Linked DNA regions of Ruficoccus amylovorans. Each later gene encodes a partner of the first gene's protein in a complex. Links are inferred from orthologs where the notes say so. Each region holds a gene or a part of one and is shown on either strand. Other genes may lie near its edges. The genes, in order: uvrA and mfd.

Evidence for each region.
Region 2: the proteins of uvrA (region 1) and mfd are in contact, whole or in part, in a crystal structure (PDB 4DFC), measured with the Escherichia coli proteins. The link is inferred for Ruficoccus amylovorans from one-to-one orthologs.

What each region holds. Positions count from the first base shown.
Region 1 is NZ_JACHVB010000014.1:48,985-63,729, forward strand. Bases 10,582-13,967 are described here. They hold uvrA (excinuclease ABC subunit UvrA), read left to right. Parts: upstream 10,582-10,908; coding sequence 10,909-13,767; downstream 13,768-13,967. Other genes in these bases: H5P28_RS04805 (glutaredoxin family protein), read right to left, coding at 10,582-10,757; H5P28_RS04815 (inositol monophosphatase family protein), read left to right, coding at 13,834-13,967. Also shown: H5P28_RS04755 (LysM peptidoglycan-binding domain-containing protein), read left to right, coding at 1-164; H5P28_RS04760 (ParB/RepB/Spo0J family partition protein), read left to right, coding at 166-1,203; preprotein translocase subunit SecG, read left to right, coding at 1,341-1,883; H5P28_RS04770 (outer membrane lipoprotein-sorting protein), read left to right, coding at 1,891-2,781; H5P28_RS04775 (CopG family transcriptional regulator), read left to right, coding at 3,115-3,735; H5P28_RS04780 (pyridoxal phosphate-dependent aminotransferase), read left to right, coding at 3,877-5,058; icd (NADP-dependent isocitrate dehydrogenase), read left to right, coding at 5,065-6,297; H5P28_RS04790 (CHAD domain-containing protein), read left to right, coding at 6,569-8,134; H5P28_RS04795 (ParA family protein), read left to right, coding at 8,131-8,871; H5P28_RS04800 (AI-2E family transporter), read right to left, coding at 8,991-10,217; more of H5P28_RS04805, read right to left, coding at 10,470-10,581; more of H5P28_RS04815, read left to right, coding at 13,968-14,679; H5P28_RS04820 (hypothetical protein), read right to left, coding at 14,709-14,745. UniProt on the Escherichia coli protein: The UvrABC repair system catalyzes the recognition and processing of DNA lesions. UvrA is an ATPase and a DNA-binding protein. A damage recognition complex composed of 2 UvrA and 2 UvrB subunits scans DNA for abnormalities.
Region 2 is NZ_JACHVB010000020.1:413,388-428,736, reverse strand. The notes cover bases 5,492-9,481. They hold mfd (transcription-repair coupling factor), read right to left. Parts: upstream 9,082-9,481; coding sequence 5,692-9,081; downstream 5,492-5,691. Other genes in these bases: H5P28_RS08285 (hypothetical protein), read right to left, coding at 9,078-9,481; H5P28_RS08295 (peptidylprolyl isomerase), read right to left, coding at 5,492-5,649. Also shown: H5P28_RS08325 (FAD-dependent oxidoreductase), read left to right, coding at 1-404; H5P28_RS08320 (sodium:solute symporter family protein), read left to right, coding at 539-2,536; IS66 family insertion sequence element accessory protein TnpA, read left to right, coding at 2,572-2,841; H5P28_RS19730 (hypothetical protein), read left to right, coding at 2,835-3,005; H5P28_RS20105 (IS66 family transposase), read left to right, coding at 3,022-3,387; H5P28_RS08300 (nucleoside-diphosphate kinase), read left to right, coding at 3,852-4,268; more of H5P28_RS08295, read right to left, coding at 4,582-5,491; more of H5P28_RS08285, read right to left, coding at 9,482-9,593; rnc (ribonuclease III), read right to left, coding at 9,698-10,405; H5P28_RS08275 (ParA family protein), read right to left, coding at 10,551-11,330; H5P28_RS08265 (hypothetical protein), read left to right, coding at 11,660-12,163; H5P28_RS08260 (M23 family metallopeptidase), read left to right, coding at 12,178-13,206; H5P28_RS08255 (hypothetical protein), read left to right, coding at 13,323-13,985; H5P28_RS08250 (MFS transporter), read right to left, coding at 14,006-15,244; H5P28_RS08245 (hypothetical protein), read left to right, coding at 15,272-15,349. UniProt on the Escherichia coli protein: Couples transcription and DNA repair by recognizing RNA polymerase (RNAP) stalled at DNA lesions. Mediates ATP-dependent release of RNAP and its truncated transcript from the DNA, and recruitment of nucleotide excision repair machinery to the damaged site.

The DNA.
Region 1 (14,745 bases):
CGCAGACCGGTATCTCCTACGTCGTCAAGTCCGGTGACAGCCTCTGGAAGATCGCCCGCGACAACAACTCCAGCGTCCGCGACATTCAGAACGCCAACCAGATCACCAACCCGGGCGATTTGAAAGTCGGGCAAACCATTTTCGTGCCTCAGCGTAACCCCTAAGATGGCTCAAGCGAAGAAACGACTCGGCCGCGGCCTCGGCAATCTGATTGCCGGTGGCGTGGCCAAAAAGGAAACGCCCGCGCCCGCCCCGGCCCCAAAGAAGGCCAAGCGCGGCAAGAGCGCCAAAGGCAGCAAAAAGGAGAAGACAAGCGTCACGCCGATCAAGCGCGCCGCTCCCAAGCCTGCCGCTGCCGCTCCTGCGCCCGCGCCGGTTCCGGCTCCCGCTCCGGCCCCTGCCGCGCCCGAGAGTCCTTATCGCGAGATCGACGTGTCGTCGATTGACCCCAGCCCTTACCAGCCGCGCCGTCAGATGAACGCCGAGCCGGTCAAGGAACTGGCCGAGAGCATCCGCTCCGAGGGGCTGCTCCAGCCCATCGTCGTGCGCCAGCGCGGGCAAAAGTACGAGCTTATCGCAGGTGAACGCCGTTGGCGCGCCCACCTGCACCTGGGCCTGAAAAAAATCGCCGCCCGCATCATGGACGCTTCCGACAGCTCGTCGGCGGTCATTTCCCTGATTGAGAACGTCCAGCGCGAGGGCCTCAACGCCATCGAAGAGGCTCTGGCCTACGCCAGCCTGATGGGTGATTTTGACCTGACCCAGGAGGCCGTGGCCGAGCGGGTGGGGAAGGGCCGCGCCACCGTCGCCAACGCCCTGCGCCTGCTCCAGCTCGACCGCGAGATCCAGGGCTATGTGGCCAAGGGCATGCTCTCCGCCGGTCACGCCAAGGTCCTGCTCGGGCTCGAAGACCCGGCCCAGCGCCTGCTGCTGGCCCGCCGCATTATCGAAACCGGGATGAGCGTGCGCGAAGCCGAGAAGCAGGTCCAGCGCCTCAAGAGCGAGCCGGGGAAAAGCCCCCTGACGCACCGCAATGCCGCCGGGGCCGAGGACACCATCGTTCGCGACCTGGAGAAGCAGATCGCCACCCGGCTCAACACCAAAGTCCACCTCAAGCACACGGCGAAGAAGGGGCGCATCATCATCGAGTACTACGGCAACGAGGATCTCCAGCGCATTCTGGAGAAGACCGGCCTCCAGTAAGTCCTGCCTGCGGTAAGTCCTGCGCGGCAGGCGGATACGCGCCCCGGCAGGCCCCTAAATCCGGCCCCGCGCGGTTTCGGCTTGAACCGGGGGGAACTTTTCCTCATTTTCGGCCTCTTTTTCAGAATAATCATTCCATGAGCGGTTTAATCCTAGGTTTCTTTACAGTCGTCCTGATCCTGATCTGCGGCTTCATTACCCTTATCGTGCTGATGCAGCGCGCCAGTGCCAACTCCGGCATGGGCGCGGCCCTCGGTGGCGGCGCGGCTGAGTCCGCCCTCGGTGGTGGCGCGAGCAATGTGCTGGTCAAAGGCACCATCGCCGGCGCGTGTCTGTTTTTCCTCATTTCCTTCGGCCTGTACCTGGGTTATCTGGGCAGCTACGAGGAGCAACTCCAGAAAGGCGCAGTCCTGCCGGGCATGAGCGGAGTCGCCCCTGAGGCCGCCAAGGAAAACCTCCCGGACCTGACCGACGTTCCCACCGCCTCCGGTGGCAGCGGCACGACCTCCGTCAATGTGACGGGCACCGCTGCTGAAGATAGCGCGGCTGCCGATGCTTCTGCCGCTCCGGTTGTCGATGCTCCGGCTTCGTCAGACGCTGCCGCTCCTGCGACGGACGCCGCTTCGGCTCCGGCTGTAGACGAAGCTCCGGCCACCGAAGAGGCCCCGGCTGCGAATTAATCGGACTATGCTCCATCGCGCACAACGGTTTTCCCTGCGGTGCTGTTTTGCCGCGCTGAGCCTGTTTTTCGTTTGCGGAGTTGGCTATGCCCAGGCCGCCAAGCCGGGCGAGAAGGGCCGTACGTCGATGGCGGTCACTCCGCTGACCCCTGATGAGGGGCGCGAGCAGTTGGACGCTTTCCGTCGTCAGCGCATGAGCGGCGACTATGTCTTCCGTTTTGAATTGATCCATTATCCGCGGCGCGGGCCGAAGGTCAGTTACGAGGGTTATCTCTGGGGCACCTGGAACGAGCAGGGCCCGCTCAGCCGGATCATTATCTGGGGCGATCACGCCTCCGGCGATCCGACCGTGGATATGATCGTGCAGAACGGGGCCAACCCGAAGGTGTGGATCGCGGGCAAGAACGGTCGCGCGGTCGAGATGTCCAAGGCCCAGATGCGTGACCCGGTACTGGAGGGGATCGTCTTCACGCCTTTCGACTTGCTCATGCCTTTCATCTACTGGGAAAACTTCGAGTACGGCGGCAGCGAGCGCCGTTCGGGCCGCCCGCATGATATTTTCAATATGCTTCCCCCGCCGGGCTGGGAGAAAAACGCCCCCGACCTCAAGAGCGTGGCCATCACGCTCGACCGTAATTTTCGCGCCTTGAACCGCATCGAGGAACTTGACACTGAGGGCAAGGCGATGCGCACCTTCAAGATTGTCAGCTACAAGGAACTGGACGACCAGTATGTCGTGAAGGAGATCGACCTCGTGGATGAGAAGACCCGCGACAAGACGCGCTTCGCCGTGTTGGCCGCCGCCGTTGATGTCGAGCTGCCCGCTTCGACATTTGACCCCCGCGCGATCGGGCTGGGATTGCCACCGGTGCGGGGGCTCCCCTTCAAGGGGATCTGATCCGGCCCGCACGTGCGGTTGCCGCAGTCGGTGTATCCGTCTGGCATGACAGAGCCCGGCATTACCGGTGGGGATTGGGCCGGGTTGCGTAGCGGTCCGACTCATGAGAGGTGGTGATGTCGCTACCGTCTTTCGCCGACGTTTTTTGCCTGTGACTGGGGTGGACTGTTGTATTGGAAACTCAATACGCGCCAATGAGTGCCGAACGCTTCTGTTGTAAGCTATCTTTTTATCTTCCGGTCAGGTGAAAATTTTTATTGCCTGACAGGGGTACTCTGATTTAAAGGTGACTTTGTCGTCGTTAGGGCATACCGACGACGTCGCTAAAAAATCATGACGGCAACGCACAAGCAAAAGACGTTCCCCATCACTTTTGACATAAGTCAGGGACAACACCGCCAGCTTCAGAAACTCAAGCGTGAGTACGGAGTGGCTTCACTGAGCGAGCTGGTGCGTCTGGCAGTTTCGCGCTTTAACTTTGCCCGAGTCCCGAAGTCGGCTCAGGAGCACCAACAGATTTCGGTGCGTCTGGCCGAGGCGGATAAGGCTGTTTTAAGTACGACCTCAAAGGCTAGGAATATCAGTGTGGGAGAGCTACTTCGTACCGCTTTGGACGAACTGCTCGCCAACCCGCCTGGTAAGGATTCTATCCAAACCCAAACTAGAACGAACATGCCTACAAAAAAAACAGCCAAGAAAAAAGCGGCCCCTAAAGCCGTGAAAAAAGCGCCGTCGAAAAAAGTAGCCCGTAAAGCCGTGGCGAAAAAGGTAGCGGCAAAGAAGGTTGCCAAAAAGGCTCCCGCGAAGAAGGTTGCCAAAAAGGCCGTGAAAAAAGCTGCGGTCAAGAAAGCACCCGCCAAGAAGGTAGCCGTGAAAAAGGCAGCCAAGAAGGCCGTGAAGAAAGTCGCTGCCAAAAAGGCTCCCGCCAAGAAGGCCGCCAAGAAAAAGAAGTAACTTTGGCCGCCTGACGGATACGTAAAAACGGCCTTTCCGGCCGGATCTGTGCGACACTGCCAAAAAAGGGGTTGCTTTGCGCTGGCAATTGGCAACCATCGCTGGTCATCGTTATTTTTAACCAGCGTCATAGTTAAGGCAATGTCACAAGATCGTTTATCCGTCTGGGCCAAAGGTATATCCCCGTCCCCCACGCTTGCCGTCGATGCGAAGGCGAAAGCCCTCAAGGCCGAAGGCAAAGATGTTTGCGGGTTTGGAGCCGGCGAGCCTGATTTCGATACGCCAGAATTCATCAAGGAGGCGTGCGTTGAAGCTTTGCGCGCGGGGCAAACCAAGTATTGCCCCGCCGCCGGCCTTCCGGCCCTGAAAAAGGCGCTGGCCGATAAGTATAAGCTGGATAACAACCTGGAGGTTGATCCGAGCCAGATCGTCGTCAGCCCCGGAGGCAAGTACTCCTGCTACCTGGCGATCCTTGCCACATGCAGCCCCGGCGACGAGGTTGTCATTCCCGCGCCGTTCTGGGTCAGCTACCCGGAGATGGTCAAGCTGGCCGGGGCGACCCCGGTTATCATCAGCGCCGGTGAGGAGGCTGACTTTAAAATTACACCCGAGCAGCTTCGTGCCGCCATCACGCCGAAGACCAAGCTCGTCATCCTCAACAGTCCCTCGAACCCGACGGGCACGGTTTACACGCCGGTCGAGATTGAGGCGCTGGTCGAGGTGTGCCTGAGCGCGGGCGTGCTCATCATGTCCGATGAAATCTACGAGTACCTGCTCTATGATGGCGTCACGCACCTGAGCCCGGCCTCCCTGAGCAAGGAAGCCGCCGAGTCCACCATCACGGTGGGGGGCTTCTCCAAGACATTTTCCATGACCGGCTGGCGCCTGGGCACGCTGGTGGCCCCGAAGGCCATCGCCGCCGCCGTGGGCGACCTCCAGAGCCAGACCTCCTCGAACGCCACGACCTTCGCGCAGTTCGGGGCGCTGGCCGCGCTCAAGCAGCGCGACGAGGCCAAGGCCGCCGTGGCCAAAATGCTGGCCGTCTTCGACAGCCGCCGGCTCAAGCTGCTCAATGGCCTCAACGCCATCAAGGGCATCAACTGCCGCCGCGCGCAGGGGGCCTTTTACCTCTTTCCCTCCCTCTCCGGCCTCGGGATCAGCTCGACGGACTTCGCCGCCCGGCTCCTCGAAGAGGAACTGGTCGCGGTCGTTCCGGGTGTGGCCTTTGGCGCGGACGAGTGCATGCGCCTGAGCTATGCCACCTCCGACGAGGTCATTGACAAAGGACTTGAACGGCTGGCGCGCTTCTGCCAGCAACTCTAATCTATCATGAGCGAAAAAATCACCATCGAGAACGGCAATCTCATCGTGCCGGACAAGCCCGTCATCCCCTTCATCGAAGGCGACGGCACCGGCCCTGACATCTGGAACGCCTCGGTGCGCGTCTTCGACGCCGCCGTTGAAAAAGCCTACGGCAGCTCGCGTAAAATCGAGTGGATGGAAGTCCTTGCCGGGGAGAAATCCTTCAACCAGACCGGTGACTGGCTCCCGCAGGCCACGCTGGATGCTTTCCAGGAATATCTCGTAGGGATCAAGGGCCCGCTGACGACTCCGGTCGGCGGCGGCATCCGCTCGCTCAATGTCGCGCTTCGCCAGATCCTCGACCTGTATGTGTGCCTGCGTCCGGTGCGTTGGTTCGAGGGCGTTCCCAGCCCGGTCAAGCGCCCCGACCTGACCGACATGGTGATCTTCCGTGAAAACGCCGAAGACATCTACGCCGGTATCGAGTTCGAGAACGGCACCCCCGAGTGCATCAAGCTCAAGGACCTGCTGAAGGAAAACTTCCCGGCGATGTTCAAGAAGATCCGCTTCCCTGAGACGGCGGGCCTCGGCATCAAGCCCGTTTCAAAGGAAGGCACGCACCGCCTGGTCAAGGCCGCCATCCAGTACGCGATCGACAACGAGCGCGACTCGGTGACGCTCGTGCACAAGGGCAACATCATGAAGTTCACCGAAGGCGCCTTCCGCGACTGGGGCTACCAGTGCGCGAAGGAAGAGTTCGGCGCGACCGAGCTCGACGGCGGCCCCTGGTGCTCCTTCAAGTCCCCGAAGACGGGCAAGGAGATCATCATCAAGGACGTCATCGCCGACGCCATGCTCCAGCAGATCCTGACGCGCCCGGCCGAGTACGACGTGCTCGCCACGCTCAATCTGAACGGCGACTATATCTCCGACGCGCTTGCGGCCTGCGTGGGCGGCATCGGCATCGCCCCCGGCGGCAACATCAACTACGACACCGGCCACGCCATCTTTGAAGCGACGCACGGGACCGCCCCGAAGTACGCCGGCAAGGACCAGGTCAACCCCGGTTCGGTCATCCTCTCGGGTGAGATGATGTTCCGCTACATGGGCTGGACCGAAGCGGCCGACCTCATCATCAAGGGCGTTAACGGTGCCATCAGCAACAAGACCGTGACCTACGACTTCGAGCGCCTGATGGACGGTGCCAAGCTGCTGAAGTGCTCCGAGTTCGGCGACGCCATCGTCGCGAACATGGACTAAGCGCCCCGCGCACTCCGACACTTTCAAGCCAGCCGGTGTTTCATCCGGCTGGCTTTTTTATTGTCGTGTGCGGCCACGCACTGCGGGGCTTGGGGGCGCACAGCCCCCAATATTGGGTGCATCTATTTTAAAGAAAGAAACACACCTCCAATGTTACAATTACGCCGAGGGAGGCGATTTCTCTTTAAGTGACGGACGTGTTACGGAATACTCACCGGTATGCTGCGTAGCGTTCTTGCTCCGTGGCCTGCTGTTTTATTGCGGCGGCATCATGTTGCCCGATTTTTCCCCCATGAAGGCCGATACCTGCATCCTGTTTGATTCCGAGACAGCCGAAGCCGCCTGCCTAGAGTCGCTGGGGGCGCAATTCGGACTGGAGGCGGCGGGAGCGAGCCAGAGCCGTCATGTTTATTTCGATACTTTCGACTGGCGGCTCTTCGCGGAGGGCTACGGGCTGGAGAGTGCTTCCGGCGAACTTCGCCTGTGTTCGCTCGCGGACGACGAGGTGCTCGCCGCGCTCCCGTGGAAAAACCGGCGGGCTCCGGCCTTCGCGTCAGAGGTGGCAGAGGAAGGGCCGTTGCGCGATGCGCTTGCCAAGGTGTGTGGTATTCGCGCCCTGCTGCGGCAGGCGGAGCTGACGGCGCATCTGCGGGATTTCCGCGTCCTCGACGCCGAGGGGAAAACTGTCCTGCGCGTGCGTTTTGGCAGCTATGCCTTTCACGGCGGGAGCAAGCCTTTCCTGCGCGAATGGCGCGTGCGTCCGCTCAAAGGCTACGAAGCCGAGGCGAGGGAGTTTTGCTTATTGGCCGGACGTTATGGCAAGCGCCAGAAAGGGCCGGGCGGGCATCCGCTGACGCTCGCGCTACAGGAGCGCGGGGTCGATCCCTTTCGCTACTCGCCCAACCGGGACCTAGGCTTTTCGCCGGAGTTGCCCGCCTACCTGGCTGCACGGAGCGTGCTGGAGCACGCGCTGGAAGTGGTCGAGGCGAACGAGCCGGGCATCCTTGACGACACGGATACGGAGTTCCTGCACCACTACCGGGTGGCGCTGCGGCAGACGAAGTCCGCGCTTGGGCTGTTCGGCGAGGTGCTCCCCAAAAAGGAAACCGACGCGCTCAAGCAAACCGTCGGGGCGCTCGCCCGCGCCAGCAATACTGTGCGCGACCTGGACGTTTTTCTGCTCAAGCGGGCTTCGATCACGGCGCGTTTACCGGGCGCTTTCAACCCAGGGGTAGAGACCTTTTTTCGTCGCCTCAAGGCGGAGCGTCGCCGCGAGTTTAAAAAGCTCTGCGCGTTTCTGCGCTCGGAGGAACTGCCCGCGGGCAAGCTCCAGTGGCGCGAGTTCTCGACCCGGCTGGCGAGCCCGGACTTTTCACCCGCTCCAGGGGTGTCGGTTTACACCGTGGCCTGCGCGAATATTTCCCGCCGCTATGCGCGCATCCTCAAGCGCGGGGGCAAGCTTGGTCCCGGTTCGCCCGAGGAGCCGTTCCACGAACTGCGGATCGACTTTAAAAAACTGCGCTACAACCTGGAGTTCTTCCGCTCGCTCTTTCCGGGGAAGGAGGTGGGCTACTTCATCCGCCACCTGCGCCGGATGCAGGGCCTGCTCGGCGACCTCAACGACATCAAGGTGCAACGCGATTTCCTGACCGCGCGGCTGGCGCGGCTCGACCTGAAAACCCGCGACTCGGCCAACATCGCCGCCTCGCTCGGGGCGCTCATCGCCCGGCTGGAGGAGGGGAGCCTGCGCTTGCGCGAGGGCTTCCCGGCGGCCTTTGCCGAGCTGGCCGACGGTCGCATGAAGTCCATCGCCGGGCGGCTCTTTCGACCCTCATGAAGATCCTGACGCTTTACCATCTCAAGGGCGGGGTGGGCAAGACCGCCGCCGCCGTCAACCTCAGCTACCTGGCGGCAGCCGAAGGACGGCGCGTGCTCCTGTGCGACCTCGATCCGCAGGGCTCGGCCTCGTACTACTTTCGCATGCGCCCGGCGCGCAAGGTCAAGGTCGGCAAGCTGCTCAAGTCGGCCAAGTTCGCCGAAAAGCAGGTGCGCGAGTCCGACTACGAGAACCTCTTTCTCATGCCCTCGGACCTGGTCCTGCGCCAACTCGACGCCAAGCTTGAAGCCGGGAAAAAGTCCCGTTCACGCCTGAAGCGGCTTTTCGCGGGGATGGAGGACGAGTACGACCTCATTGTGGTCGATGCGCCCCCGGCCATCACGCTGCTGGCGGAGAATCTTTTCCGCGCCTCGGACCTGCTCTTGTTGCCGATCATCCCGACCGTGCTCGCGCATCAGGCCATGCTTAAGGTGATGGAGTTCATGGAGACCGAAGGGCTGGACACCTCGCGGGTGCGGGCGTTTTTCTCCATGGCCGACCGGCGCAAGAAGCTCCACCGCGAGTTTATGAAGCAGCTTTCGGCGGATGCCACGCGCTTCCTGCCCGCTGCCATCCCCTATGCCAGCGCGGTGGAAAACATGGGACTCGAACGCCGTCCGCTGCCCGACTACGACCGTCGCAGCCCTGCCACCAAGGCCTACCGCGAATTGTGGGCGCAGTGCGCCAAGCTGTTGTAGCGTGTGGGTCGATCGGTCGCGTTTTTTTTAACCGCAAAGACGCAAAGGCGCAGAGGTTTTTTCAAGGGAAGGGCTTCTCGTCAGGGGGGCGATGGCTGCTTTGTGGGCCTTTTGTCCGTTTATGCTTTCTCCGCGCGGGAAGCTTCTTCGGCGGAGAGAGTGGAAGTGGCGTCGTCTTTGTTCATGAGCATGGGCAGGTACTTGACCTTGACCAGCCGCCAGAGCACGACGAAGAAGGCCGTCAGGGGGATGGCGAGAATCATGCCGAGGATGCCGTCCAGCGCAGTACCCCAGAAGAAGATAGCGATGATGATGACCATCGGGTGCAGGCCGGTCTGCTTGCCCATGATGCGCGGCGTGAGAAAGTAGCCCTCCAACGCCTGCACGGCTGCGAAGACCCCCAGCACCCAGATCACGGTGGAGACACCGCCGTCGCTTTGCAGGTAGCCGATGGGCAGGGCCATTCCGAGGCCGAGGATGGTGCCGAGGTAGGGGATGATGTTGAGGAAGCCCATCGCCATGCCGATGAAGAATCCGAACTTGAGCCCGACGAGGCTGAAGCCGATGGCGTAGCAGACGCCCATGATGAGCCCGATCACGATCTGGCCGCGGAAAAACGAGACGATGATGCCGACAAACTCGCGCACGAGGAACACGATGTCGTCGCGGATCTTGTCGTTGACGAAGACCAGCTCGCGCTTGAGGTCCTGCGAGAAGTCGCGGTCGCTCAGCAGGAGGAAAAACAGGTACACCGGGATGATGGCGAACTGCGCCGAAAGGCCGAAGAAGGTGAGCACGCCCTTGCCGGATTTTTGCAGAATGCTGACCATGCTCCCGGCGCTGTTCTTGATGACTTCCAGCAGACGGTTGGCGAGCTCGCCGCTCTGGTCCATCATGGCGGCCCATTTTTGTTCGCCGAAAATGTTCTTCCCCATGTCCATCAAGTCGGGGAATTTCTGGCGGATGGAGGCGATCAGTTCGGTGATCTGGTCGGGGAGGGTTTTGAAGAAGACGATGATCTGCTTGTCAAACAGCTCGAAGATCGCGTACACGCCCACCCCTGCGATGAGGATGGCGATGACGTAGAGGATAAGGATCGAAGGGATCAGCCCGAGGTGCAGCTTGCGGCTGATCAGGCTGACGACGGGGCGCAGCAGCATGGCCAGGATGCCCGCCGCCGCCAGCGGCCAGAGGACACCGCTGAAAGTGCTGACAAAGACTTTCAACAGGTAAAAGCACAGCAACACAACCGCGCACAAAAAGACGACCCCCAGCGCGGTCAGCGCCGCGACGACAATCCGCTTTTGCAGGTCGCTGAAAACTTTGTTCGGCTGCTTGTCGCCCATGAGGGGAAGCATGCCCGGCGCGCCCCGCCTGTCGAGGTTTTATCGTACGGTGTCCCGCCGTGGGTTGCAGGAGTGCAGGTGCACTGGTTTGTGCAGTATAAAGCCGGTTTCCGTTTCGCTTGCGGCAAGCCGGTTTCCTTGACGAACCGGCGGAATCCACCCCAGTTCGGACTGACTGATGCTCCGATGCGGGGTAGGCACGCAGTGCCGTAGGGGGATTGATCCCCCTCAGTGCCAGCGGGCGCAACCCGCCTAGTCGTCTTCGTAGTTGTCGCCGAGGCCGAGCTCCATGCGGGTTTCGGGGTCTTCGGCCAGGGCGTCCTTGAGTTCCTCCACGCTGAAGTCGGCCACGATGAAGTCGCCAAATTCGAGGGTGGGGGTCTTGGTCTGGCCGCTGACTTCGATCATGCGCTGCATGTTCTGGGCGCTCAGGTTGACATCGCGCAGATCGACTTCGACCGCGTGACGCTGGAAAAAGGCCATGGCTTCACGGCACCAGGGGCAACCGCGCTTGATATAGAGAATGGGGTGTTTCGACATCTCGTTTGTGCTTGGTTTTTATTGGCTTAAATCAAGCACGGCAAGACGGGTTCCGCAACCCTTTTCGGCGCTTTGCCCAAAGCCAAACAAACGTGACCGGGCTTGCGCTCGGGGCGAAACGGGGGCAGGTTAAAAGGATTTGCACAGCACGATGTCCGAGACCGAAAGCCAGCCCTGTATTCACATAAAAGGCGCGCGCCAGCACAACCTGCGCGACCTCGACCTGCGCATCCCGCGCGGGAAGCTGGTGGTGATGACCGGCGTCTCCGGCTCGGGCAAGTCGAGCCTGGCCTTTGACACCATCTATGCCGAGGGCTACCGCAAGTACATGGAGAGCCTCTCGGCCCGCGCCCGGCAGTACCTGGACCAGTTGCCGAGGCCGGACGTGGACTTTATCCACGGACTGCCGCCGGTCGTGGCTATCGAGCAGCGTACCATCACGGGCGCGAATCCGCGCAGCACCGTCGCCACGGTGACGGAGATCGCCGACTATGCGCGGCTGCTGTGGACGGTCTGCGGGGAGCAGTTCGACCCGGTGGACGGCGCGCCGATTGAGCGGCGTTCGCTCGACGATTGCATTGCCCGCATTTACGAGGAGCCGGAGGGGAGCCGCCTCATGCTTCTGGCCCCGGTGATGACGGCCAAGCCCGCCGTGTTACGCGAGGAGCTGCCCCGGTTGCGGCAGAAAGGTTTTTTACGCGTGCGGCTCGACGGGGAAATTCGCGAGTTGGCGGACGATAAGATTATCCCCTCCGGCAGCCGCGAAGTCACGGTCGAGGTGGTGGTGGACCGCATCGTGCTCGGGTCGGATCAGCGCGGGCGCATTGCCGACTCGTTGGAGCTGGCCTTCCGCGAGGGCGGGGATCGGGCGATTGTCATGGTCCAGCATGACAGGGAAGCCCCGTGGGGCGAGTTCCGGCTCAGCCAGGCGCTGGCCGGGACGCGCTCGGGCGTGGTGTACGAGCCGCTCTCGACGCGCTCCTTTTCCTGGAACAGCCCCGAGGGCGCTTGCCCGACCTGCGGCGGGCTCGGGCAGACCATGCAGTTCAGCGACGAGTTGATCGTGCCGGACCCGTCGAAGTCCGTGCGCGGCGGCGCGGTCAAGCCCTGGCGGCTCGGCTCCAAGGCGATGATAATTAAACGCAACGCCATCCTCAAGCAGCTCTCCGAGCAGTTGCCCTTCGACCGCAACGTGCCGTGGAGCGAATTGCCGGAAGAGACCCGCCAAATCATCCTGCACGGGGCGGGGGAACGGCTGTTTTCCTTCAAGCTCAAGGCGGGCAATGCCAAGCCCGAGGCCACGCCCTTTGCCGGGGTGATCGCGGATCTGGAGGAAAGCCGCCGCACGAGCAGCAGCGATGGCTTCCGCGCCCGGTTGATGGCGTTCCAGGTCACGTCGCTGTGCCCGGATTGCCAGGGGAGTCGCCTCAATGCCCGTGCGCGTAACGTGCGCGTCGAGGGCGTGTCGTTCACGGACTTTATCGGGCTCGGGATCGAGCGGGCGCGGGAATTTGTCTCCAAGCTCGGCGGGCGCAAGGGGCGTTACGAACCGGCCGCCGACGCCATTCGCGGCCTGCGCGAGCGACTGGGGTTTTTGACCGAGGTTGGGCTGGAATACCTTACGCTGGATCGCATCTATGCCACACTCAGCGGCGGCGAGGCCCAGCGCGTGCGGCTGGCTACTCAACTCGGCATGGGACTGGTCGGCGTCGCCTACGTGCTCGACGAGCCGAGCATCGGCCTGCACCCGGTGGACAACCAGCGGCTGATTGACACGCTGGTTGGCCTGCGCGACCGGGGCAACTCCGTGCTCGTGGTCGAGCACGACGCCGACACGATGCGCGTAGCGGACCAGTTGATCGAGCTCGGGCCGGGCGCGGGCGACCAAGGCGGCGAACTCATTTTCCAGGGGACGCCGGAGGAGTGCATGGCCTCGCCGCGTTCGCGGACCGGGCCGTTTCTTTCCGGCCAAAGCGAGATCATGCGCGACGCCCGTGTGCTGGAACCGCGCCACGGGATGCTGACTGTTATAGGAGCGCGGGAGAACAATCTGCGCGACCTCAATGTGGGCTTCCCGATGGGGCTGCTGACCGTCGTGTGCGGTGTGTCCGGCTCGGGCAAGAGCACGCTCGTCAACGACATCCTGGCGCGGGCGGCCGCCTTCAAGCTCAACGGTGCGAAGACCATCCCCGGCCTGCACAAGGAGATCGACGGCCTGCGCAACTTCAAGACCGTGGTGCGCGTGGACCAGGAGCCCATCGGGCGCAGCCCGCGCTCGAATCCGGCCACCTACGTGAAACTTTTCGACCAGTTGCGCGATCTTTTCGCCAAGTGCCCGCTGGCCAAGGTGCGCGGCTACAAGCCGAGCCGCTTCAGCTTCAACGTGCGCGGCGGGCGCTGCGAGAAGTGCCAGGGAGACGGCCAGATCAAGCTCGACATGCAGTTCCTCGGGGACGTGTTCGTGGAGTGCCCGAGCTGCCGCGGCCAGCGCTATAATCGCGAGACGCTGGAGATCCGCTTCAAGGGCTACAACATCGCCGAGGTGCTCGACATGACCGTCGAGGAGGCGATGAAGCACTTTCGCAACCAGCCGAAGATTTTTGAAAAGCTCGCCACGCTCGCTGCCGTCGGCCTGGGCTACGTCAAGCTCGGCCAGCCCGCCAACACTCTTTCCGGCGGCGAGGCCCAGCGGATCAAGCTCTCGCTCGAACTCTCCCGCCGCCAGCAGGGCGAGACACTCTACCTGCTCGACGAGCCCACCACCGGCCTGCACTGGGAAGACATCCAGAAGCTGATGGACCTGCTCTTCCAGCTTCGCGACGCGGGCAACACCGTTGTCATTATCGAGCACCAGCTCGATGTCATCGCCCTGGCCGACTGGCTGGTCGAGCTCGGCCCCGGCGGCGGCAAGTCCGGCGGCAACCTTGTCTTCGAGGGCACCCCCGCCGACATGACCCGCGCCGAAGGCTCTCCCACCGGCTCCGCCCTCCGCGCCGCCGGTCACGGGTGAGAGGGAGAAAAAGAAGCTCGCTCTGGGGTTGCGCCGGAGGGGGGGAGGTGTCACTTTGGCCGATTCATGAAACCTCAGAAGCGGAAGCCGGGCCGCAAACCGGTCGCCAGCGAGCTGCGCCACCGGATCAACGCCGGGCGGGTCGCGGTGAAAAACCAGATTGCCTTTTTCGAGAGCCAGTTCGGGCAGGTTGAGAGCCAGTGGAAGGAAGATGACACGCGGGTGACGTTCGCGGACTTTGCTATTTCTGAAAAGGTATTTACCGAGTTGCGCCGCTCGTTCCCGCATGACGATTTTTGCAGCGAGGAGTCGAATCCCGAGGACGAGGAGATGCTGCTGGAGGCTGAGTACGCCTGGATTCTCGATCCCATCGACGGCACGAACAATTACGCGCTGGGAATTCCGATGTGTTCAATTTCGCTGGCGCTGCTGCGCAACGGTGAGCCCGTTTACGGCTATATCTACGACTATGCCCGCCGCACGCTGATCGAGGGCGGGGAAGGCGAGGGCGTGCTCGACGGCACGCACCGATGCCGCGTGCTGGCGGACGAGCCGACGGTACAGAGCCACTTTGCGACGAATTTCCCCTTTGATCCGGCGGACATGGCGCTGACACGTGAGCTGTTCGAGCAGTACCGGGTGCGGTGCTTCGGCAGCGCGGCGATGAACCTGGCCTACACGGCGACGGGTAAGCTTGAAGCCTGCCTCGACTTCCGGGTCAAGGTCTGGGATGTGGCCGCCGGGTTCGCCATGATTAAGGCCGGGGGCGGCGAAGTCGTTTACTTCGGCGAACCGGCTTTTCCGCTCAATCGCTTCCACGTACGGATGCCTGCCGTGCGTTATGTGGCGGGTAATCCGGCTTTTTGCCGGATCGTGGAGGAGCGTATCCGCGGGGGCGGTGGCAAGGCCTAGGGCCTGAACGGGCCTCTGGAAAAACTACGTTATTGCTTGAAAACGAAGCTCTTGCGGATCAGGTCA
Region 2 (15,349 bases), on another replicon or contig:
AGATGGTACTCGGTGCCCGGAAACAGCCCGACGCGATCGGCCACGGTGTGTGGATGATCGATATCCACGACCCCAAGGGCACCGGCTACACGACCTGGTCCGAGGGCGACCACTCGCACCATGTGCCCGCTGGCAAGAGCTATCACGTCCCCTTTGGGATGTGCCTGAACGACCGCTTTGAAAACCTCGCCGTGGCCGGACGCTGTGCCTCCTCTACCCACGAAGGGCATGCCTCGGTGCGCCTCCAAACGCACTGCATGATGATGGGGCAGGGGGTCGGTACCGCCGCGGCCCTCAGTCTCGAGAACGGCGGCGACCTCAACCGCGTGGAGATCGAGCGGCTCCAGCGTGCGCTGATCTCAGACGGCGTTTTGCTGGAAGATATCCCTGTCGCAGCCTGTTAGCTTGATCTCATTGCGGGCGCAGAGACGATTTCGTCGCCATGGATGATATTAATAAGATAAAATGACTTAAATTATTTAAATACCTTGGATGCATTTCCCGTTCAGGGGCGCGTCCGGGGTATGGAAAGTAAGCGATGCACACGATTGATTGGATTTTTGTTACCATCTCCTTGTTGATTGTTTTGGGGATTGGCATTTTTACCCAACGTTACATGCGCAGTGTGGCGGACTTCATGTCCGGCGGGCGTGTGGCGGGCCGTTATCTGCTGGCTGTCTCCAAGGGTGAGATGCAGGCCGGGGCCGTCGTTTTCGCCGCGAGCTTCGAGGTCATTGCCCGGGCGGGCTTTACCTGGACCTGGTGGCAGTGGATCAACATCCCGGTGGGCCTGCTGGTGGCGACGACAGGCTTTGTCGTGTACCGCTACCGCGAGACGCGGGCGATGACGCTGGCCCAGTTTTTTGAAATCCGTTATAGCAAGCGCTTCCGGGTTTTTACCGGTTTTTTGGGCTTTTTTGCCGGGCTGATCAATTTCGGAATCATCCCGGTGATCGGAGCAAGGTTTATCACGACGTACGTGGGACTGCCGCCGGTGATGCCTTTCATGGGGCTTGAGGTCGGAACGCACCTGCTGGTGATGGCGTTGCTATTGTCCATCACATTGTTTCTGACCTTGGCCGGGGGACAGATCACGGTCATGGTGACGGACTGTATCGAGGGCATGCTCTCGCAGGTACTCTACCTGCTCATCATCGGCAGCCTGATTTACATGTTCAGTTGGTCGGAGATTACGGACGTGCTGGCAGACCGGCCCGCCGGTCACTCGCTGCTGAACCCCTTCGACTCGATGAGCCTGGAGGACTTCAACCTCTGGTACGTCCTGATGGCAGCCTTTACCAGCGTGTACGGGACGATGGCCTGGCAGAACCAAAGCGCATACAACTCCGCCGGACTGACGCCGCACGAGAACCGCATGGGCAATATCCTGGGGCGCTGGCGCGAGTACGGGAAGCAGGCGCTGGTGTACCTGTTGGCCATCTGCGCGATGACATACCTGCTGCACCCGGACTTCGCCGAGCAGGCCCGGCAGGTCATGCACGAGCTCTCGCTCATCCCCGGAGAGCAGTCGCAATCGCAGATGCGCATCCCGCTGGCAGTTTCGCACATGCTGCCCGTCGGGGTCAAGGGCGCCTTCTGCGCGATATTGATCATGGGCATCTTCGGCTGCGACTCAACCCACCTGCACTCCTGGGGGAGTCTGTTCGTGCAGGATGTGCTCGTCCCTTTGCGCAAGCGGCCCTTCGGCCCGAAGCAGCACATCCGGGTGTTGCGCCGCTCCATCGCGGCGGTGGCGGTGTTTGTCTTCATCTTCGGCGCGGTCTTTCCGCAGACGGAGTTCATCGTGATGTGGTGGTCGATCACGATGGCGATCTATGTCGGCGGGGCCGGAGCCGTCATCATCGGCGGGCTCTACTGGAAAAAGGGAACGACGGCGGGCGCCTGGGCGGCCCTGCTCACCGGGTCGACCCTGAGTGTGGGGGGGATCATTACCCGCACGGTGCTCCAGGGGGACTTTCCGCTCAACGGGATGCAGATTTCCTTTTCCTCCAGCCTGATCGCCATCGGGGTGTATGTGGTGGTCTCACTGCTGACGTGCCAAGAGGACTACAATATGGAGCGGATGCTCCACCGCGGGGCGTACGAGCAGCTGGGGGAAAAGGTCGGCGAAACCCGTGCCAGCACGCCCAATCGCCCCCGCGGCCTGCTGGCCCGCGCCGTTGGTATCGACGAGAACTTCACCCGTGGGGACAAGTGGATCGCCGTGAGCCTGCTGCTGTGGGGCGTGATCTGGTTCGCCATCTTCGCCGTGGGGATCACCTGGAACCTGCTCGATCCCTGGTCCGTGGAGACCTGGAAAACGTTCTGGCACGTGGTCGGGATCGGCATCCCGGTGGTCATGTCACTGGTTACGGCGGTTTGGTTTACCTGGGGCGGCACGCGCGATATTTTTCGGCTCTTTCAGCATCTGAAAACACAAGTCGTAAACGAACTCGATGACGGGACCGTGGTCGGCCATCAGAACCTCGACGAGGCCGTTGCCACACGGACGGGAGGGGATAAGCATCCTGATTGAGTTTAGGCCACTTCCGTTAACCTTACCGTGATCGCTTGCTTGCGAGCTACGATGGGAGCGGGTTGACGCGGAAGGGCTTTGCCCGGCGCGAGGGAGTGGCCTATAACACGCTTGTGTACTGGCTCAAGCAGCGTCGCGAGCGCAGTCAGGCAGGTGGAGGCGGCGAGTCTAAACCTCTTTTCGATGAGGTGACGGTGCCGACCTGTGCCGCCTCTTTGCAGGAGGTGTGTTTGCCGGACGGGCTGGTCTTGCGCGGGGGCGATGCGCAGTCGCTGGCGGCGTTGGTCAAGGCGTTGCGATGCTGAGCCTGCCCCATCAGCTTCGTGTCTTCGCGGCGGTGGAGCCGGCGGACATGCGCAAGCAGTGTGACGGGCTGTGGGCGGTGGCGCGGGATCACTTGGGCGAAGACCCCAAAGGCGGGGCGCTGTTCGAACAAGACGCGCAACCGCCTAAAACTGCTGTACTTTGACAGGACAGGGGTGTGGGTGTTTGCCAAGCGCATCGAGCAGGGGCGGCTGAGCTGGCCGATCGGCAGCGACTCGAGCAAGCTGGCGATCACCCCGGCGGCGCTTACGATGCTGATGAACGGCAGCTACGCCTCGGCGGGCCTGTTGGCCTGGATCGTTTTGAGCAAATACGTGCAGCACCAGCCGCTTTACCGCCAGGAAAAAGTCTCGGCCACATTCTTCATCGGTCACCCAGAGGCCGGCCAACGCTCCGCCATCATCTACTCCATCGTCGTCTTCTGCCAGCGCCACAACATCGAACCCGACGTCCTCTCACGCCTCCCAAACATGACCAATCAGGACGACATCAGTGCTCTGTCACCAGCAAAATGGTCACCATCATAAACCCCAATCGTTACCAGCGAGAAGCCCCAATGGTAACCAACGAGAGATGCCGAACATTACCAATCGAAATCAAGAGGGATGCTCAATGGGCGCTTGCGATTAAGGCATAAAAAAGCCCTCCCGGGCAGGGAGGGCGAAAAGTGATGGTGGAGCCGATCGGGATCGAACCGACGACCTCGTCATTGCGAACGACGCGCTCTTCCAACTGAGCTACGGCCCCACGAATGAAAGAGAACACGTATGAGGAGTGTTGGGCCGAAGGTCAAGGCAAAGCCTGCGAAGAATATTAAAGAACTCAGTCAGAAAATTTACGCGACGAGACTGCCCTGGCCGGAGTCTATTGATCCGCCAGTAATGTTTCCTTCCGGTGACAGTTGGGCGAGGGTGCGTATTTAAAGGACATAAGGGCTTGTCAAGGGGCCTGCTTTTGCCCATACACGGCGGGATAGCCATATTGTAAAACTATGCAAAAGACCCTGATTATTCTGAAACCCGACTGCATGGAGCGCAAGCTCTGGGGCATCGTGCTGGACCGTTTCGCCAAGGTGGATCTCGATATCGTCGCCTGCAAAATGATGAAGCTGGACCAGGCCGTCCTGCGCGAGCACTACTCCCATATCGCGGACAAGCCGTTTTTCCCGGAAATTGAGAACTTCATGAGCTCGCGTCCCGTGATCGCCATGATTCTGAAGGGACCCGAAGCGATCAGCCGTGTGCGTTCTATCCTCGGGCCGACCGACTCCAAAGCTGCCCCGGCTGGCACCATCCGCGGCGATATGGGTGCGGACAAGATGTTCAATCTCGTCCACGCCTCCGACAGCCCCGAGGCGGCGGAAGCCGAAATCGAACGCTTCTTTGGCGGCGACCCGATTTTTGAATAAGACCCTGCGGGCGGCAGCAGCTTTGCTCGTGATTTGCGTCCCTTTTCAAAATCTCTTTTCAACCGGCGTCAGTGTGAACGACGCCGGTTTTTTGTGCCTTCGTTGCATGCCTTTCCTGCCACAAAGGGCAAAACCATCATTGGCTGGCCCAGTTTTGATGCTTTGCTCAGCGATTACTGAAAACAGAGGCTCTGTTTTCAGTAATCGCTGACACGATGCGCAGCAAAAATGTCGAGTGCGGACACGCACCGCGGGTGCGGGCTGCGTAAGCCCGCGAATATTGCGGCGAAAAGCCTGGGGGGACAGGTGCGGCTTAGCTGTCGCTTTCGTTGGCACCGAGCTTCATCTGCATGGTGCCGGGGGAGCTCTTCATGCCGCCGGCTTCCTTGAGGAAGTACTTGATATAGGCGTTCTTGCGCAGGCGTTCGATCCAGCGTTGCTGGGCCTGGCGGGAGAGCTGCGCGGTGATTTCCTGTTCGATTTCGCCGCGGACTTTTTCCAGCTCCTTGATCCCGGCGGTGCGTTTTTCCTTCACCTCCAGGATGTAAATGTAGTCGCCGACCGCGATGGGCTGGGAGTGCTGGCCCTCCTCAAGCGCGAAGGCCTGTTCGGCCAGGGCCGGGATAAGGTCGTCGCGGCTGATCCAACCCCAGTCGCCGCCCTCGTCCCGCTTGTCGTCCTGGCTGTAGGTCTTGGCCAGTTCGGAGAACGACTCGCCCGCTTCGAGCTTCTGAACGATCTCGTTGGCGGTCTGGTTGAGCAGGTCGGGGTTTTCGTCGGCGATGGGCACGAGCATGATCAAGCCCAGGTTGACGCCTTCCTCCTCGAAGTAGCGGCTCTTGTTCTTCTGGTAATACTCCTCGATCTTGCGGGGGCTGACGGCGGTCTGCGATGGCAGGGACTGCATGCGCATGTAGGAGACGATGATGTCGTCCTTCAACTCGTCGCGGAAGTCCATCTCACTCTTGCCCTGAAGGCGGAGGAACTCAAGGAAGGCCGAGCGGTCGCCGTTGAACTCCTTGGTGATGTAGTCGTCGAACTCCTTTTGCAGGTAAGTGTCGGGGATGTGGGCACCCTTGTCGTAGAAGTCGCGGATGATGAGGATGCGGTCCACGAGGTTCTGGAGGATTTCGCGGGTGACGACGGCGATGTTTTTATCGAAGTCGGTGCGCGTACGCGAATTCATCCGGATCTGCGGGATGAGCGGGGTGACCTCCTTACGCAGTTCCTCCAGGGTGATGATCTTGTCTTCGACCTGAGCGGCGATGCCGTTGGTGAACTGGACGTCCCACTCCTTCTTTTGGGGGGCGATCAATTGCGCGTGCAGCCCGAGCGCCGTTAACATGAGGCAGGCGCCAAGGGTGAGGGTGGAAATTTTCATCGGTTGGGAAATGGCAATCGTGCCGGGAAAGTTACAGGCCAGTCAGGTAAGCTGGCAGGTTTTAAGAAATGTTCTAATTTCGTTCAACTTAGGGAGCGGTTTTTTCGCGGTCAAGCGGGGAAAGCGGTTACCGACTTTTACAAAAGCCGGTTCACGCGAACCCGCCAGGCGGCATTTGAGGCGGTTCCCTTCTGTTTCGACGAGGCTGATGCCTTTTCGTTCAGCCAGGCAGCGAATTTCCGTCATTTTGAGCAGGTAGTCCACGCTCGCGGGCACGGGGCCGAAGCGGTCCTTCATCTCGGCGGCGGCCTCGGAGATCTGCTCCAGGCTGGAAGCCAGGGCGAGGCGGCGGTAGAAGTCGATGCGCAGGCGTGCCTCCCCGATGTAGCTGACGGGGATGAAGGCCTCGACGACTTCGCCGCGCTGATCGGCCAGCTCGTCGGCCTTGAGCGCGTGAAAGCGGTCGGGTGTCTCGGCTGGGTCCTCGCCGTCGCGGTACTCGCCCACGAGCACGAAGTCGAGCCGTACGTTGGCGCGGATGAGGGCGGCGGTGCTGTCGCCCTTGAGCCGGGCCACGCTCTGGCGCAGCAGTTGGCAGTATAAATCAAACCCGACCCCGGCGATGTGGCCGCTCTGCTGGGCGCCGAGGATGTTGCCCGCGCCGCGCAGCTCCAGGTCGCGCATGGCGATGCGGAACCCGGCCCCGAGCTGGTTGAACTGCCGGATCGCGCCGAGGCGCTTGCGGGCCACGTCGAGCAGACGGGTGTGGCGGTGGAGCAGGAGGTAGGCGTAGGCCTGGCGGTTAAAGCGCCCGACGCGCCCCCGGAGCTGGTAAAGCTGCGAGAGCCCGAAGCGGTCCGCCCCCTCGATGATGATGGTGTTGGAGTTGGGGATATCGAGGCCGGACTCGATAATGGTGGTGGAGACGAGCACGTCGAACTCGCCCGCCACGAAGCGCGTCATGACCTTTTCCAGTTCGCCTTGCTCCATCTGGCCGTGGCCGACGCCGATGCGCAGGTCGGGCATCATCTCCTGCAGGCGGCGGGCCACCACGTCGATGGTGGTGACGCGGTTGTGGAGGTAAAAGACCTGGCCGCCGCGCCGGACCTCGAACTCGATGGCCTCCTGAACCAGCTTGGGGTCGTAGGCTTTGACAATGGTCTGGATGGGCAGGCGGTCGCGTGGGGGCGTCTCGATCACGCTCATTTCGCGGGCTCCGACCAGCGCGAAGTAGAGGGTGCGCGGGATGGGGGTGGCGCTCATGCTGAGCACGTCGATGTCGTGCCGCATGATCTTGAGCTTCTCCTTCTGGCGCACGCCGAAGCGGTGCTCCTCGTCGATCACGAGCAGTCCGAGGTCGCGGAATTTTACGGAACTACCGAGCAGGCTGTGGGTGCCGACCACGATGTCGATGTCGCCCTGCTTGAGCTGGCGTTTGATTTCGCTCTGTTGCCGGGCGGTGCGGAAGCTGCTGAGCATTTCGACCGCGATCGGGTAGTCGGCGAAGCGCTCCTTGAAGTTGGTGAACATCTGCTGGCACAGCACCGTGGTCGGGAGCATGACGGCGACCTGTTTGCCGTCGAGCACGGCCTTCATGGCGGCGCGCAGGGCCACCTCGGTTTTGCCGAAACCGACGTCGCCGCAGATGAGGCGGTCCATCGGCAAGGGCTTTTCCATGTCGGCCTTGGTCTGGTCGATGGCGGTGAGCTGATCGGGCGTCTCGCGGAAAGGGAAGGCGTCCTCAAAGGCGTGCTGCCAGGGCTGGTCGGAGGAAAAGGCGTAGCCGGGCCGCGAATTGCGCTCGGCCTGGAGCGAGAGTAATTGGGCGGCGAGGTCGAGGGTGGCGCGTTCGGCGGCGCGGCGGGTTTTGTCCCAGGCGTTAGTGCCGAGGCGACCAAGTTTGGGAGAGCGCTTGGTCAGGCCGACATAGCGGCTGAGCAGGTGGCTCTCGTGCAGGCGCACGTGCAGGGTGATCCCCTCGTCAAACTCCAGCGAGATGACTTCCTCTTCCTTGCTCCCGGTGTTGAGCCGTTGCAGGCCCCGGAAAATGCAGACACCGTGCTGGAGGTGCACGAGGTAGTCGCCGTTGGCCAGCTCCGAGAAGTCCAGCAACTGGTCCACCTGCTGGCGCTCGGGCAGCTTGCGGCGGCGGCGGCTGACGTAGAGCCGCTGGCGGCCCGCGATCTCGGATTCGGTCGCATAGACGTGCTTTTCCTCGCCGTCGGCCAGCCGGAAGCCTTCGGGCAGGTTCCCTTGTAAAAAGTCGGCCTTGATCCTTTTCGCGGTGGGCGACTCGGCCAGAATTTCCCGCAGGCGGGTTTCCTCGCCCTCGGTGCGACAAACGAAATGCACCCGGTGGCCCTGGGTCTGCCAGTCGGTGATTTGGGCAAGGAATTTTTCCCGGGACGTGTTCCCGGCCTCCAGGCGGACAACGCCGAGCTTGTCCGTGTCGGCAAAGGTCCGGTAGCCCTCCAGCGACTCCGAGGCGACGGCGCGGGTGGGGGTGCTTTCCGGAAAAAGGTTCTGGCGGGCCTCCACGTCGGTCAGGCCGAGCCACTCGTCGTCCTGCCCGGCGCGGCGCTTGATCACGGTCTGGAAACTGCGGGCGGGCGCGGCGATGTTTTCCGGGATCTGGAACAGGTCGGCAAAGGCGCTCTCCAGCTTGTCGGGCTGGCGCAGTATCCAGCGGACGCGGGCCGGCAGGTAGTCGAGCAAGGTGCCCTTGCGGTGCGTGTCGAGTCCGGCCTGGGCCGAGGCGATGACGAGGCTCGGCACCGTTTCCTCGGAGCGCTGGGTGGTCGGGTCAAAGGTGCGGATGGACTCGATCTCGTCCCCGAAGAAGTCGATTCGCAGCGGGGCGGTGGCGTTGAGCGGGTAAATGTCGATCAATCCGCCGCGAACGGAAAACTGCCCCGGCGTTTCGCAGATGGCTTCGGAGTCGTAGCCCAGCTCGGCGCCGAGCCGCTCGGCCAGGCCGGTCAGAGAGACGCGCTGGCCGGGCCGGAGCTTAATTTGGCCCCGGGCCATTGCCTTGGGGTCGGGGCAGGCCTGGAGCAGCGCCGCGGGGGTAGCCGCGATTACGATGGGGCTGGCCGGTTCCTCCAGCGGGTTTTGGCGCGGGGCGGCTTCGCGCAGGGAGGTGAGGGCGGCGATCACGTCGCAGCGCAGTTCAAAGGCGCGCGGGTCGTCGTCTTCCAGGCCTCCGAGGTCGGGCAGGCGCTCCAGCCGGGGTGCGGGGCGCCCGCTCCACTTGGCAAACAGCTCCAGCGCGTCCATCCAGCTTTCAATCGCCCGCCATTCGTGGGCGAGCAGGACGGTAACGGGGACCGGGTCGCGGGCCAGCAACTCCTCGGTCAGCGCGGGCACGGCGGCATCCGCCGCGCCGGTGACAAGCAGGGTTTTAAGGGAATCGGGCAGGCAGACGGGCTTCATTCAATGGCGGGAGCGGGCAGCCAGGTGACGGGCTGGTCTTCGACGGTGAACCGTAGGGCTTGCGGGAACTCCCGGCTGAAGGCGTGCTTGCCCTCAGTGTCGAAGACCATGAGCACGCGGTGTTGACCAGCGGTGAACGGCGGCGTTTGGCCGCCGGAGAGTTTGACCTCCTCGCCATCCACGGCGGCGAAAATCACGGGGAAGCCACTGGCGATCGTTAAGGAACCGGCAGCGGGCATCTCGATGTCGGCCACGGCGGCGTGCATATTCAGGCTGTTGGCGTTGTTGTCGTCCCAGCGGGCGGTGAAGGCCCAGGCCTTGTCCCCGAAGACCGGTGCGATCTCGACCCTGTCCGGCCCGCCCTCGATTACGAGTTGCTGGGTGAAAACAGGGATGTTGTAGCTGGTCTTCGCGTGCGCGGAGGGAGTGGCGAAAAGGCTAGCAGAGGCGAGGGCTACGGCGGTCAGCGACAGCTTTTTATAACAAAAAACGGATGTGCGGGCGTGGGTCATGATGCTGGTGATGGGAGCGTTAAGCGTCCGTTCCGTCGGGACGCCTGTCTGCGGATGAGACCAGTCATCCCTCCCATCGTGCGTTCATTGGGGCAAGAGTCCAGCTACGAAACCGGTTCGGCGGGCGTTTTTACCAGCTTTTGCAGGGCTTCGCGGGCGGCGTTTTCCTCGGCGTCCTTTTTGGAGCGGCCCCGGCCCATGCCGAAGACCCGGCCCCCGATGCGCAGTTCCATGATAAAGGTTTTGCTGTGGTCGGGGCCCTCGGCGTGGACCAGGTCGTACTCGATGGGCGTGTCCGGGTTTTCCCGCTGGATGTGTTCCTGCAACCGGCCCTTGGGGTTGTCGTCAGAGAGGAGTTCCTCGGTGCGGGCTTTGACATCGCCATACCAGGGCAGGACGGTGCGCCGGGCGGTCTGGAAATCGCTGTCCAGGTAGATCGCCGCCACCACGGCCTCCAGCGCGTCCTCTAGGCTGGAGATACGTTCGCGGCCCCCGGCTTTCTCCTCCTGCTCGCTCAGGCGCAGGACCTCGTGCAGGCCCAGTTCGCGAGCAATCGCCGCCAGGTGCTCGCCCTTGGCCAGCGCCGAACGTGCCCGCGCCAGGTGGCCTTCGCGTTCGCCGGGGAAGAGCTTGAACAACTGTTCGGCCAGGACCAGCGCCAACACCGAGTCCCCGAGGAACTCCAGTCGCTGGTTGTGCCAGCCGGAGCCGTCCGCCAGCAGCGAAGGGTGGGTCAGCGCACGCTCCAGCAGCCCGGTATCACGGAAGTGATAACCGATGCGTTCCTGGAAGTGTTGGAGGTCGTCGGACATGGGGATTTAGCTCACTTGGATTAACCGCAGAGGCTGAATTGTTAAATGGTTCATTGTTTAATGGCCGCATCCTTCCTCGCTTCAACCATTAACCCTTTTCTTCCTCTGTGTTCTCTGTGTCCCCTGTGGTTTAAATCAAGAAAACTCACTTTAGCCCGAAGCGCTTGATAAACTCCTTGGCGAATTTCTTGTAGGCGTGCGAACCGGCTCCGAGGCGTTCGTACTCGAAGATCGACTGCCCGAAGCTGGGGGCCTCGGAGAGGCGGACGGTGCGCGGGATGTGGGTGTCGAAGACCAGTTCGCCCAGGTGTTCCTTGACTTCCTGCACGACCTGGCGGGAGAGGTTGGTGCGCTTGTCGTACATGGTCATGAGGATGCCGCCCACGGCCAGGTTGGGGTTGACGCCCGCGCTGGTGAGTTGGTCAACCACGCCCATGATCTGCCCGAGGCCCTCCATCGCTAGGTACTCGCACTGGAGCGCGACCAGCAGGTAGTCGGCGGCGGCCAGACCGTTCATGGAAATCATGCCCAGGGCGGGCGGGCAGTCCAGGATGATGGCGCGGTACTTGCCGCTCTCGCGCAGGGGCTTGAGGACTTCGCGCAGGCGTACGAGGTAGTCCTCCTGCTGTCCCAGTTCGATCTCGATGGCGGCGAGGTCCACCTCGCTGCCGATGAGGAAAAGATCTTTCTGGCGGGTCTCGATAACGCGCTCTTCGGCGGCTCCGTCCCCGTGCAGCGCGCCGTAGAGGCTGGAGCCGGGCGTCTTCTCGAAGCCCAGAGCGCTGGTGGCGTTGGCCTGCGGGTCGAGGTCGATCAGCAGGGTGGGGACTTTGCGTTCGGCCAGGGCCCAGCCGAGATTGATCGCGGTGGTGGTCTTGCCGACTCCGCCTTTCTGGTTGGCGATGGAAAATACGGTACAGCTCATATCGGAGGGGGAAATTAGTGGGGCCAGATTCTGGCTGAAACCGCCCCTTGGCAAACATTTTGCTCGTTTCGGTGAAAAACCGCTTGAAAGGTTGCGATGTTTACGCAGACTAACCTGTTTTTCGCACGGGGTGCGGTAGCCAAGTGGTAAGGCCGGAGTCTGCAAAACTCCTATACGGCGGTTCGATTCCGCCCCGCACCTCCAATTTTTTACCCGTGTGCCGGAAAGGGCCAAGCCCCTCGCGGAAAAAGCGAACCCCTTTCTGTCTGGTTGCGGGCTTTCTTGAAAATCGCCTTGCCTGCCGCCGCTGCCGCGCAAAGCATGGGGTTATGTCAAAACGCTCTGTCCGCCGCTTCCTTTTACGCGCGCTCCTGCTCGTGCCTTTTGTTTTCATCGCCGCCTGCGATGAGAACGTCGAGGGTGCCCCCAGCTTTTACCTGGAGATGGGGAACTCCTACAACACGCTGGACAAGGGCATGGAAATGTCGCTCGACAAGAGCGGCCTGCGCTACACGGTCTTCGCCCAGCCGATCATCCAACCCTGGAACGTGCTCAATGCCGAACTGGTCAAGGTCGATTCGGGCAAGCTGGCCTTCCGCTTTTACTTCGACGACGAGGGGCAGCGCGAACTGTACCGCACCTCCGTCACCAACATGGGGCGCATGATCGTCACGGTGATCGACGGCAAACCCATCGGTGCCCGCCAGATCGACGGTCCCATGCAGGGCGGGCTTTTCTACACCTTCACGGAACTGACAGACGAGGAGGCGATGGAGCTGCTGCCCAAGATGCAGGAGGCCATCAAAAAGATTAACCAGATGAAGCGGGACTGATCCGAATCATGGGGATGGACAAGCGCCTCCGGGCCGGTTTCGCGCTCCTGTTCCTGCTGGCCTGCGGCAGTGCCTGGGCGCAGCAGGGGAACCTGATTCCCGTCTATTGGCCGACGCCGGACGGGGAGTATTTTCAGACCGGCGACATCATGCCGCTGCTTCAGCCGACCGCATCGGGCCGTCCCGAGAGCGGCCTTTACGGGCTCGTGCGCAACGGAGGCACGCGCTTCCACGAGGGGATCGACCTCAAACCGATGGGCCGCGACCGCAACGGCGAGGCCACCGACCCGATCTACGCCGCGATGGCCGGGCGCGTGGCCTATGTTAACCGCATCGCCGGGAACAGCGGCTACGGCCGTTATGTCGTGATCGAGCATACGCAGCTGGATGTGCCCGTTTACACCCTTTACGCGCACATGGCCGACATCGACTCGCGGATTCAGGCCGGGGTCCAGGTCGAGGCCGGAGGGCGGCTGGGCCGGATGGGGCGCTCTGCCGGGGGCTATTCCATCCCCAAGAGCCGCTCGCACCTGCACTTTGAGATTGGCCTGCGCGACTCGAACCGCTTTCAGGATTTTTATAACTACAAGCGCTACGGCGGCAAAAACCAGCACGGCAACTACAACGGCATCAACCTCACCGGCATGGACCCGCTGCGGTTCTTCGAGCGGGCGCGCACCGGACGGCTCACCAGCATGCGCGAGCTGATCCAGTCGCAGCCGGTGGCCTTTACCTTGCAGGTTTCAACCCGGCAGGCACCGGACTTTATCACGCGCTACCCGGCGCTGCTGACTCAGCCCATCCCGGCACAGGGCCTGACCGGATGGGAGATCGACTACACCTCCGAAGGCATGCCGATCCGCTGGACACCGCTCACGTCGGAAGATGTCGGCACCCGCCGAGAGGGCGACATCGCCCTGCTCAATTACAACGAGGAAGCCCTCTCCCACAACAACCGCGACACCCTCCTCATTAAAAACGGCAAGCCCTCGCTCGGCTCCGGCCTCAAGAACAGCCTCCAGTTGATCTTCGGCTTTCGCTGATGCGGGGACAGAAAAGACGTATCTATTGGATGTCTGCCAGCAGTTCGGGACTGTGGGAGGGAATAGTGAATTATATTGAATCCTGGCGTCATCATCGTTAATGGTAAAAGGGCCCAATGAGAGCCCGTTCGATTTCGTTTTACGTTGCCTGGCTTGCCATTGCCTTAAACGGCTGTTGGCTGGCGCTGGTCTTGTTCGGGATCGTCCATACGCTGTTGAGTCAGGGGCTCGAATTTGAGGCGCTGTTGTTGTCTTTGGCCCCTCTTTTATTCGCGGTCCCGATGGCCGTTGGGCTTGTCTATGCGGTTCGCCTGTTGAAGCGTCCGCAACCGGACAACATCAAATGGACCGTCGGTGTCCTGGCTTACACGGGGATTTTTTGGACGATCGGGAGTTTCTCGAAGGCATTTTTTACGCTGGGCGGTGGGCCGATGCTCGCGTTGGCCTTGAGCATGGGGGTGTTTCTGGCGGGTTACCTTTTCTGCTGTAAAACTCTCATCAACCGGGAAACCGGCACGCGGGTGGGACTGATTGACTTGATGACCAAAGAGTACCTTTTCTTCGTGTCTCTGGCGCTGTTCATTCTGCTGATTCAGCTCACGATTAAAGAGCGTCCTCTAAAAGCGGAGGACATCGGGATCTGGCGGTTGATTGCCCACCTGCTTCCGTTTGTCCTGCCAGTCGTGTTTTACAAGACGGTCAATGCCTGGGTTGCGAAGCGCCGGCAGGGCCCGTGTCGGCAGATGCACGCCGCTGCGGATGGCCAGCCTCATGAATGAGGCTCGCTTTTTTGCCCGGCTCAATTTCCGCGCATACGGGGCGATTTCCAGGCGGCGGCGAACATGAAGCTGGCCAGCACCATGAGCCCGGCGCAGAGCAGGCCGATGCCGGGCGCGGTAAAATGCGCCAGCACCCAGTAGCCGATGAAGGGAGCCGCCGTGCCGCGAACGCCGGTCAGGGCGGTGTGGGCACTCATGTAGGTGGAGACCTTGTTGGTTGGGGCGAGCTTCGTTACCCAGAGGGTCCAGGCGATGTTGCCCCCGCCCATGGCCATCCCGATAAAGGCCATGCCCAGCCCGAGGAAAAACAGCGAATGGCTGTTGTAGTAGATCAGGAACGAGGCCATGAAGCAGCAGTTGATCAGGATACGCCAGGAGATGAAGTTCATCCGGTCGAAGAGGAAGCCCCAGACCTTGGTGCTGAGCATGCGGGAGGTCATCGGGACGATGAACGTGATGAGCGAGATCTCGAAGTTGCTTGCGTTGATGCCGTACTTGGGATCGGCCATGTACTCGATGCGCACCGGGATCGTCATCAGGTTGGTCGCGCCCATCAGCATCCAGCACAGCAGCAGCCAGCCGAAGAGCTTGTCCTGCCATATGACGGACAGGCTTTTGATCGGGTTGGCGTTGGACTTTGGGTCGAGCTGCTGGGAAGGGATACGGCGCACGATGGCCGCGCTGATTACGCATGCCGCCGCCATCCCCGCCAGAATGAACGGATAAATCGTAATGTCGTGGTCGAGTGCCTTGCCTCCGAGCCAACCCGCAGTGATCCCGCCCAGCGAAAGCAGGATCAACACGGTGGAGACTTTGCCGCCGCGCTCGCCGGGTCGGTAGTTGGCCGAGTAGATCTGGATCAGCAGCGGGGGGTTTTGCACATACATGATATTGGCCGCGATGAAGAAGCCCAGAAACAGCGCCAGCGAGGGTGAGAGCATCGCCCCGGTGATGCAGGCCGCGCAGGTCAGCATGATGTACGAGATCAGGCGTGAAGCGTTTTTCTGCGTACGCCCGCAGGCCGAAACCGTGAGTATGTTGAAAAACAGCCCGATAAAGGCCGCCGCCGGCAGCAGCGCCTTGAGGTAGTCGGGCATGTCGAAATGCCGGATCGCGATGATGAGCGAAAACGTCACCCAGCCCGGCTCCAGCAGCCCGTAGAAAAAGCCCCGCCAGCGGTCGTAGAAATACGTCTGCCTGGCCGCTTCCCGGTCCGCCCCGTCAATGGGCAGGGGGGCGGGAATGGGCTCGGCAGGCATGGCGGATCAGGGTTGAATCAACCGGTCATGCTGGCACACCTGTATCCGCCCGGCAATGCGGAATGCAAGAAAGTGGCTCGCGGGGGGGCGGCAGGAGAGATGATT